One region of the Kribbella sp. NPDC050459 genome, then DNA from elsewhere that is predicted to be linked to it. Evidence: predicted binding sites of a transcription regulator. Region 1 holds the regulator's gene; the other holds the start of a gene.
What was found. The regulator HrcA, encoded in region 1, represses chaperone genes, less so after heat shock. The targets are predictions, from matches to a motif close to TTGGCACTCGNNNNNNNCGAGTGCCAA.
Positions count from the first base shown of each region.

Region 2: a site for HrcA is predicted at 1,705-1,731, ahead of groL (chaperonin GroEL). Genes of this name have one in related genera too.

Region 1 is NZ_JBFAJQ010000006.1:3,447-7,610, forward strand. Features, by position in the region: partial or broken gene AB0I12_RS21035 (EF-Tu/IF-2/RF-3 family GTPase) at 1-188, opposite strand, end outside; gene AB0I12_RS21040 (ThuA domain-containing protein) at 366-1,007, shown strand; gene AB0I12_RS21045 (Gfo/Idh/MocA family oxidoreductase) at 1,004-2,107, shown strand; gene hrcA (heat-inducible transcriptional repressor HrcA) at 2,157-3,179, shown strand; gene dnaJ (molecular chaperone DnaJ) at 3,211-4,164, shown strand, end outside.
Region 2 is NZ_JBFAJQ010000002.1:957,645-961,808, forward strand. Features, by position in the region: gene groL (chaperonin GroEL) at 1-1,520, opposite strand, end outside; gene AB0I12_RS10655 (GNAT family N-acetyltransferase) at 1,756-2,319, shown strand; gene AB0I12_RS10660 (MmcQ/YjbR family DNA-binding protein) at 2,300-2,635, opposite strand; gene AB0I12_RS10665 (PASTA domain-containing protein) at 2,672-3,529, opposite strand; gene AB0I12_RS10670 (SigE family RNA polymerase sigma factor) at 3,526-4,017, opposite strand; gene AB0I12_RS10675 (PspC domain-containing protein) at 4,147-4,164, shown strand, end outside.

The DNA of each region.
Region 1 (4,164 bases):
CCGGTCACCTCGACCTGCAGCATCGGCTGCCCGGCGCGGGTGAGCAGCACCTGCTCGCCGACCGAGACAGTCCCGGCCTGCACCCGGCCGGTCACCACGGTGCCGCGGCCGGTGATCGAGAAGACGTCCTCGACGGTCATCCCGAACGAGCCCACCGGCAACGTGTCCTGCGGCCGCGGCGGCGCCGGAAAGCTGTTGGCCTCCGCATGCCCGCGCGCGAGCATCTCCTGCGGATCCATCGGATTCTCCCGCTTCCAGAACTTCCAGCCCATCCCTTGAGCCTAATGGTTGGCAACCCTTCTCATCGGGACCTAGAGTCGCAACTGTTCCGAACGGAATCTCGAAACTTTCGAAGGGTGGCCGGTGTGACGACACGACGTGCTGTGGTGGTCCGGGGCGGCTGGGAAGGGCACTCGCCGGTCGAGGCGACCGACCTGTTCATCCCGTTCCTCAAGGAGAACGGGTTCGACGTCACGGTCTCCGACACGACCGCCGCGTATCTCGACCTGGACGGCGTCGACCTCGTCCTGCAGTGCGTGACGATGAGCGACATCGAGCAGGACCACTTCAAGGGCCTGGAGGCGGCGATCCGCCGCGGCACCGGGTTCGCCGGCTGGCACGGCGGCATCGCCGACTCGTTCCGGAAGAACGTGGACTACAGCTTCATCACCGGCGGGCAGTTCATCTCGCACCCGCACGGCTTCACCGACTACCGCGTCGACGTGGTCGCCGACCACCCGATCGTCGAGGGCATCACGCACTTCGACGTGCACACCGAGCAGTACTACATCCACTACGACCCGACCAACAACGTCCTGGCCACGACGACGTTCGAGGCGCACCCGGACTACCCGTGGATCGAGGGCGCCGTGATGCCGGCGGTCTGGACCCGCACCTGGGGTGCGGGCAAGGTCTTCGTCTGCACGGTCGGTCACAAGCTCGACGACCTGGAGACGCCCGAGGTCCGCACGATCATCGAGCGGGGGCTGCTGTGGGCGAGCAAGTGACAGGGCAGACCACCAACGTCGGCATCGTCGGGACCGGCGTCATCTCCGGCACGTACCTCGACCACCTGGGCAAGCTCCCCGGTGTCGACGTGGTCGCGGTCGCCGACCTGGACCGCAGCCGCGCCGAGGCGATCGCCGGCACGAACGAGGGCATCCGCGCGCTGACGCCGGACGAGCTGTACGCCGCCGACGACGTCGACATCGTCCTCAACCTGACCATCCCGGCAGCCCACGCCGCTGTGCACCAGGCCGCGCTGGCCGCCGGCAAGCACGTGTACGGCGAGAAGCCGCTGGCCATGGACCGCGCCGAGGCGGAGCCGCTGCTCAAGTACGCCGCCGCCAACGACCTGCGGATCGGCTGCGCACCGGACACGGTCCTCGGCACCGGCACCCAGACTGCCCGGGCCGTGATCGACCGCGGTGACATCGGCGCCCCGCATGCGGCGACCGCGTTCATGGTGACGCCAGGCCACGAGCTGTGGCACCCGGCGCCCGAGTTCTACTACCAGCCGGGCGGCGGCCCGGTCCTCGACATGGGTCCGTACTACGTGACCAGCCTGGTGACGCTGCTCGGGCCGGTCGTGCGGGTGACCGCCCGCGCCGGCCGGGCGAAGCAGCAGCGGAAGATTCACACCGGGCCGCGGGCCGGGACCGTGTTCGACGTCGAGGTGCCGACCCACGTGACCGGCGTGCTGGAGCACGAGTCGGGCGCGCTGACCACGGTGCTGATGTCGTTCGACGTGTGGGCCGGGCGGCTGCCGCGGATCGAGGTCCACGGCACGGACGGCAGCCTGTCCGTACCGGACCCGAACGGCTTCGACGGAACCGTCGAGATCGTGACCCCGGAGCAGCGCGAGTGGACCGAGGTACCGGTCTCGGGCGGGTACGCCGGGGCCGGGCGCGGGGTCGGCGTCGCGGACATGGCCCGGGCGGTGCGCACCGGCGAGCCGCACCGGGCCAGCGGCGAGCTGGCCTACCACGTGCTCGACGTCCTCGAGTCGTTCGTCGACTCCGCAGTGCAGGATCAGCCGCTTGATGTGGCCAGTACAGTGACGCGCCCCGAGGCCGTTCCGTTGGGAGCGTCGCCCGAGACCGCCTAGACTGGCACTCTGAAGGATTGAGTGCCAAGAGGCCGAGAGGGTGGTGCGCGTGCTCGACGACCGCAAGCTGGACGTTCTCCGCGCCATCGTCGAGGACTACGTGGCCACCCATGAGCCGGTCGGCTCGAAGACTCTGGTCGATCGGCACAACCTCGGCGTCTCCCCGGCCACCGTGCGCAACGACATGGCCGCGCTGGAGGAAGAGGGGTACATCACCCAGCCGCACACCAGCGCCGGCCGGATCCCGACCGACGCGGGCTACCGGCTGTTCGTCGACAAGCTGAGCACGGTCAAGACCCTCTCGATCGCCGAGAAGAAGGCGATCACGTCGTTCCTGGCCGGAGCGGTCGACCTGGACGACGTGGTCCGCCGGACCGTCCGGCTGCTGGCGCAGATCACCCGCCAGGTCGCCATCGTGCAGTACCCGTCGCTGAACCGGTCGAGCGTGCGGCACATCGAGGTCGTCACGATGAGCCCGCGGCGGCTGCTGCTCGTGCTGATCACGAGCAACGGCCGGGTCGAGCAGCGGCACGTCGAGCACCCGCACGACGTCGACGAGCAGCTGATCGCGGACCTGCGGTCCCGGCTGAACACGGCGCTGGCCGGTCAGCGCCTGACCGACGCGACGGCCTCGCTGGCCGGTGTGCCGGAGCTGTTCGCGCCGGCCGACCGGCCACTGGTCGCGGCGATCGTCACCACGCTGCTGGAGGCGTTCACCGACGAGGTCGGCGAGCAGCGGATCGCGGTCGGCGGCGCCGCCAACCTGACCCGGTACGGCGACGACTTCGAGCGGAACGTGAAGCCGGTGCTGGAGGCGCTGGAGGAGCACGTCATCCTGCTCAAGCTGCTCGGCGAGGCGACCAACCCGCAGACGCTGACCGTCCGGATCGGCCACGAGAACCCCTTCGAGGAACTCGCGACGACCTCGGTGGTCGCGACCGGCTACGGCTCGAAGTCCGAGGTGCTGGCCACGCTGGGCATCGTCGGACCGACGCACATGGACTATCCGAGCACGATGGGCGCCGTACGGGCCGTCGCGCGCTACGTCAGCCAGATCCTGGCTGAGTCATGACGATTTTGCTATCAACCCCCTGGTCTGGAGTATGAGCACCGATTACTACGCCGTCCTAGGTGTCAGCCGTGACGCGTCACCGGACGAGATCAAGAAGGCGTACCGCAAGCTGGCACGCCAGTACCACCCGGACGTGAACGACTCCGAGGACGCGCACCAGAAGTTCCAGGAGATCGGGCGCGCGTTCCAGGTGCTCAGTGACCCGCAGAAGCGGCAGATGCACGACCTCGGCGGCGACCCGTTCGCGGCCGCGGGCGGCGGGCCGGGCGGCGCCGGCTTCGGCCAGGCGTTCACGTTCACCGACATCATGGACGCGTTCTTCGGCCAGACCGGCGGGGCGACCCGCGGGCCGCGGCCGCGGACCCGGCGCGGTCAGGACGCGCTGATCCCGCTGCGGATCGACCTGGCCGAGGCCGCGTTCGGGACGACCCGGGAGCTCAAGGTCGACACCGCCGTGCTGTGCCCGACCTGTAGCGGGTCCGGCGCGGCGGCCGGGTCCGAGCCGGTCACCTGCGAGATCTGCCACGGTCGCGGCGAGGTGACGCACACGCAGCGGTCGTTCCTCGGCGAGGTGCGCACCATGCGCCCGTGCCCGAACTGCCGCGGCTACGGCACCACGATCCCGAACCCGTGCGTCGAGTGCTCCGGCGACGGCCGCGTGCGGTCCCGGCGGACCGTCACGGTGAAGATCCCGGGCGGCGTCGACACCGGGACGCGCGTGCAGCTGTCCGGTCAGGGCGAGGTCGGCCCGGGCGGCGGCCCGGCCGGTGACCTGTACGTCGAGATCGAGGTCGAGCCGCACGACATCTTCACCCGCAACGGCGACGACCTGCACTGCACCGTGACGCTGCCGATGACCGCGGCGGCGCTCGGTACGACGATCGACCTGCCGACGCTCGAGGGTGAGACGACCCCGCTGGAGATCCGACCCGGCACGCAGTCCGGCACGGCGATGACGCTGTCCGCCCGCGGCGTACCGCGGCTG
Region 2 (4,164 bases), on a different contig from region 1:
GACGCCGCGTTCTGCAGCGCGGACCGGGTCACCTTGGCCGGGTCGATGATGCCGGTGGCGATCAGGTCGACGTACTCACCGGTCGCGGCGTTCAGACCGTGACCCGGCTCGAGGTTGCGGACCTTCTCCACCACGACGCCGCCCTCGAGGCCGGCGTTCACGGCGATCTGCTTCAGCGGCGCCTCGACGGCCTTGCGCACGATCTCCGCGCCGGTCGCCTCGTCACCCTCGAGCTCCAGCTTCTCGAACGCGACCACGGACGCCTGCAGCAGCGCCACGCCGCCACCGGCGACGATGCCCTCCTCGACGGCCGCCTTCGCGTTGCGAACGGCGTCCTCGATGCGGTGCTTGCGCTCCTTCAGCTCGACCTCGGTGGCCGCGCCGACCTTGATCACCGCAACGCCGCCGGCCAGCTTGGCCAGCCGCTCCTGCAGCTTCTCGCGGTCGTAGTCGGAGTCCGACTTCTCGATCTCGGCGCGGATCTGGTTGACCCGGCCGGTGATCTGGTCGGCGTCGCCCGAGCCCTCGACGATGGTCGTCTCGTCCTTGGTGACGACGATCTTGCGGGCCTGGCCGAGCAGCTCCAGGTCGACGGTGTCGAGCTTGAGGCCGACCTCCTCGGAGATCACCTCGCCGCCGGTGAGGACGGCGATGTCGACGAGCATGGCCTTGCGGCGGTCACCGAAGCCCGGCGCCTTGACGGCGACGGCCTTGAAGGTGCCCTTGATCTTGTTGACGACCAGGGTGGCCAGGGCCTCGCCCTCGACGTCCTCGGCGATGATCGCCAGCGGCTTGCCGGTCTGCATGACCTTCTCCAGCACCGGGACCAGGTCCTTGATGCTGCCGATCTTGCTGTTCACGACCAGGATGTACGGGTCGTCGAGGACGGCCTCCATCCGGTCGGTGTCGGTCACGAAGTACGGCGAGATGTAGCCCTTGTCGAAGCGCATACCCTCGGTGAGCTCGAGCTCGAGGCCGAAGGTGTTGCTCTCCTCGACGGTGATGACGCCTTCCTTGCCGACCTTGTCCATCGCCTCGGCGATGATCTGGCCGACCTGGGTGTCCGCGGCGGAGATCGACGCGGTCGAGGCGATCTGCTCCCGGGTCTCGACGTCCTTGGCCAGCGACAGCAGCTGCTCGCTGACGGCCTCGGTCGCCTTCTCGATGCCCTTCTTCAGGCCCATCGGGTTGGCGCCGGCGGCGACGTTGCGCAGCCCCTCGCGGACGAGAGCCTGGGCCAGCACGGTGGCGGTCGTCGTACCGTCACCCGCGACGTCGTCGGTCTTCTTGGCAACTTCCTTGACGAGCTCGGCCCCGATCTTCTCGTACGGGTCCTCGAGCTCGATCTCCTTGGCGATGGAGACGCCGTCGTTGGTGATCGTGGGTGCGCCCCACTTCTTCTCCAGCACGACGTTGCGGCCCTTCGGGCCGAGCGTCACCTTGACCGCGTCGGCGAGGGTGTTCATTCCCCGCTCGAGGCCGCGGCGCGCCTCTTCATCGAACGAAATCAGCTTGGGCATTCTCCGCGAGTCCTCCCGCGTCGAGTCTTTGTGGTCCAGCCGGCTCGATGCCCGCGACGGACGGCACCGGCACCGCGACGCTCATGTCCCGCCGCAACTCCGGCACCTCATCGAGGCCGTCTTCTTGCACACTCCGCCGGGCGCGAGCTCTTATCACTCTCACCCATGGAGTGCTAACCAAGTATTAGCACTCGCCCCAAGCGAGTGCAAGCCAGCTCCCGGCTACGGTGAGCCCATGGTGAACGTACGCCCGGCCGGCCCGGACTCCTGGCCCGACGTCGCGACGGTGATGGGCGAGCGCGGCGACCCCTCCCGCTGCTTCTGCCAGTACTTCCGCCTCCGCGGCAAGGCGTGGTCCGGCAGCAGCCCCGCGGACAACCGGGAGGGCCTCCACACGCAGATCCGTGACGGCGAGTTACCACCGGGTGTCGTGGCGTACGACGGGGACGCTCCGGTCGGCTGGTGCGCCGTCGGGCCGCGTACGTCGTACCCGCGGGTGGTCGCCTCGCCCAACTGGCGCACGGACCACCTGGACGCCTGGGTGATCACGTGCTTCGTCGTACCGGTCGGCCACCGCCGCAAGGGCGTAGCGGGCGAACTGGCCCGCGGCGCCCTCGACCTGGCCCGCTCGTACGGCGCCCCGAGCGTCGAGGCGTGTGCCGTCGACACCACGACTGCCGGCCGCATCCCGTCCGCGGACCTGTACCGCGGCCCGCTGTCCGTCTACCTCGACGCCGGCTTCACCGAGGTCAGCCGCACCAGCCCGCAGTGGGTCCTGGTCAGGCGTCCAGCTGGGTGACCAGGTACTTCGGGGCCGTGAGGCGGTAGGCCTCCGTGATGAGCTCGGCCAGCTCTTCCTCGTCGGCGAGGTCCAGCTGGATCAGGATCCAGGCGAACCGGCCGCCCTCCCAGGAAGCCTCGTAGACCTCCGGGTTCTCGGCGACGAGCGCCTCCTGCTCCTCGCGGAGCGCCTTCAGGTGCATCCGGGTCTGGTCCTCGGACAGGTACGCGAAGCTCTTGTTGCGCACCTTGAAGACCGGCTGCCCGGCCCACCCCTCCTGCTCCTCGGCACCCGGCAGCCCCGCCATCACCTTCACCACCGCCTGCGCGTCCATACCCCTGACGCTAGGCGCCGGCACCGACAGTTCTGCTCATCTTGCGATCGTCACCGTCACCGTAGTTCCGACCGGCAGCAGCGTCCCGACCGCCGGCGAGACGCCGAGGATCGTGCCGGACGGGTAGCCAGGCGCCGTCACCCACTTGTACAGGGCCTTGAGTTCCGCGGCCAGCAACAGCGGCCCGTAGTTCTTCGCGATGGGGTTGAAAGGCGGGCCACCGAGTGACGAGTAGCTCGGGACACCGGACCGGTCCCGCAGGATCTGGATCCGGTCCAGGATCCGGTCGACCTCCGCGGCGCTCGTGGACGACTCGGCGTAGAACCAGACCTTGAGCGACGGGATACCCACCGCGCCGGTGCACACCCTGGTGCCTTGCCAGCCGTCGCGGCAGCTCGTGCGCTGACGCTGGGCCTGTACGCCGTCGATGACGATCGCCTCGTCGGCGTGGTAGTCGAGGGACGGCGGCGCGCCGGTCAGCTGCACGCTCTCCACACCCTTCGGGCGGTGGCTCTGGCAGAACTGTGCTGCGGTGGGGTCGTCGATCTGGACGGTGTCCTGTTGCGGGGTGCCGCACCTGCTCTTGTTGGTCGGCCAGGCGGCCGGTACGGCGATGGCCGCATGACCGAACGCAACCAGCCGCATCGCAGGCGGCACCGGAGCTGCCGTCGTCGGAGCGGGGGTTGGCGAGGTCACAGGCGCGTTCGGTGTGGCTGAGGTCAGCAGGTTCGAGCCGGCGATCACAGCGCCGACAGCTACCGCGGTGAGCGCCGCGAGTCCCACCGTGCGGCGGCGTCGACGGCGGGTTGCTCCGGCGTACAGCGCATCCAGTGGGGGTTCGCCTACCGGTGTCTGCGCGGCGGTGCGTTCCAGGAGGTCGGTCAGGTCGGTCATCGGGGTTCTCGCAGTTCTGCCAGATGTGGGTCCTGCGCCAGGGCCTTCACCGCGCGGGACAGTCGGCTCTTGACGGTGCCGGCGGCGACGCCCAGCACAGACGCCATCTGTTGCTCGCTGAGGTGCGCGTAGTACCGCAGTACGACGGCTGTGCGCTGGTCGCCGGGAAGGCGGCCGAGTGCGCGCATCACGGCGTCCGTGTCGTCGACACCGGCCGTCTGATCGCTCCCCGGCGACTCCGGGAGGGACGCCGAGGGCAGCTCCCCGTGCCAGCGGCGCCGGCGGGACGAGCGGAAGCAGTTGACCAGTACGCGGTGCACGTACGCGTCCCGGTCCTCCGCGACCCGCACCCGGTTCCACTTGAGCAGACAGCGCTCCAGCGCGGCCTGGACCAGGTCCTCGGCCTCAGGCGGCGTACAGCCGAGCAGAACCGCGGACCGCACCAGGCTGGGCCAGCGGGCAGTGACGTACTCGGTGAACTCGTCCATGTCCCTCCTCACCCTTAGAGACAGGCTGGGGTGTCACGAGGGTTCCACGAAAGTCGTCGGGGTCGGATCAGGGACCGGTCGGTACCGATCCGGATGTGGAGCGGGGCGCCGAAACGGGACAGTGGAGCCATGACGAACTCCAACGCA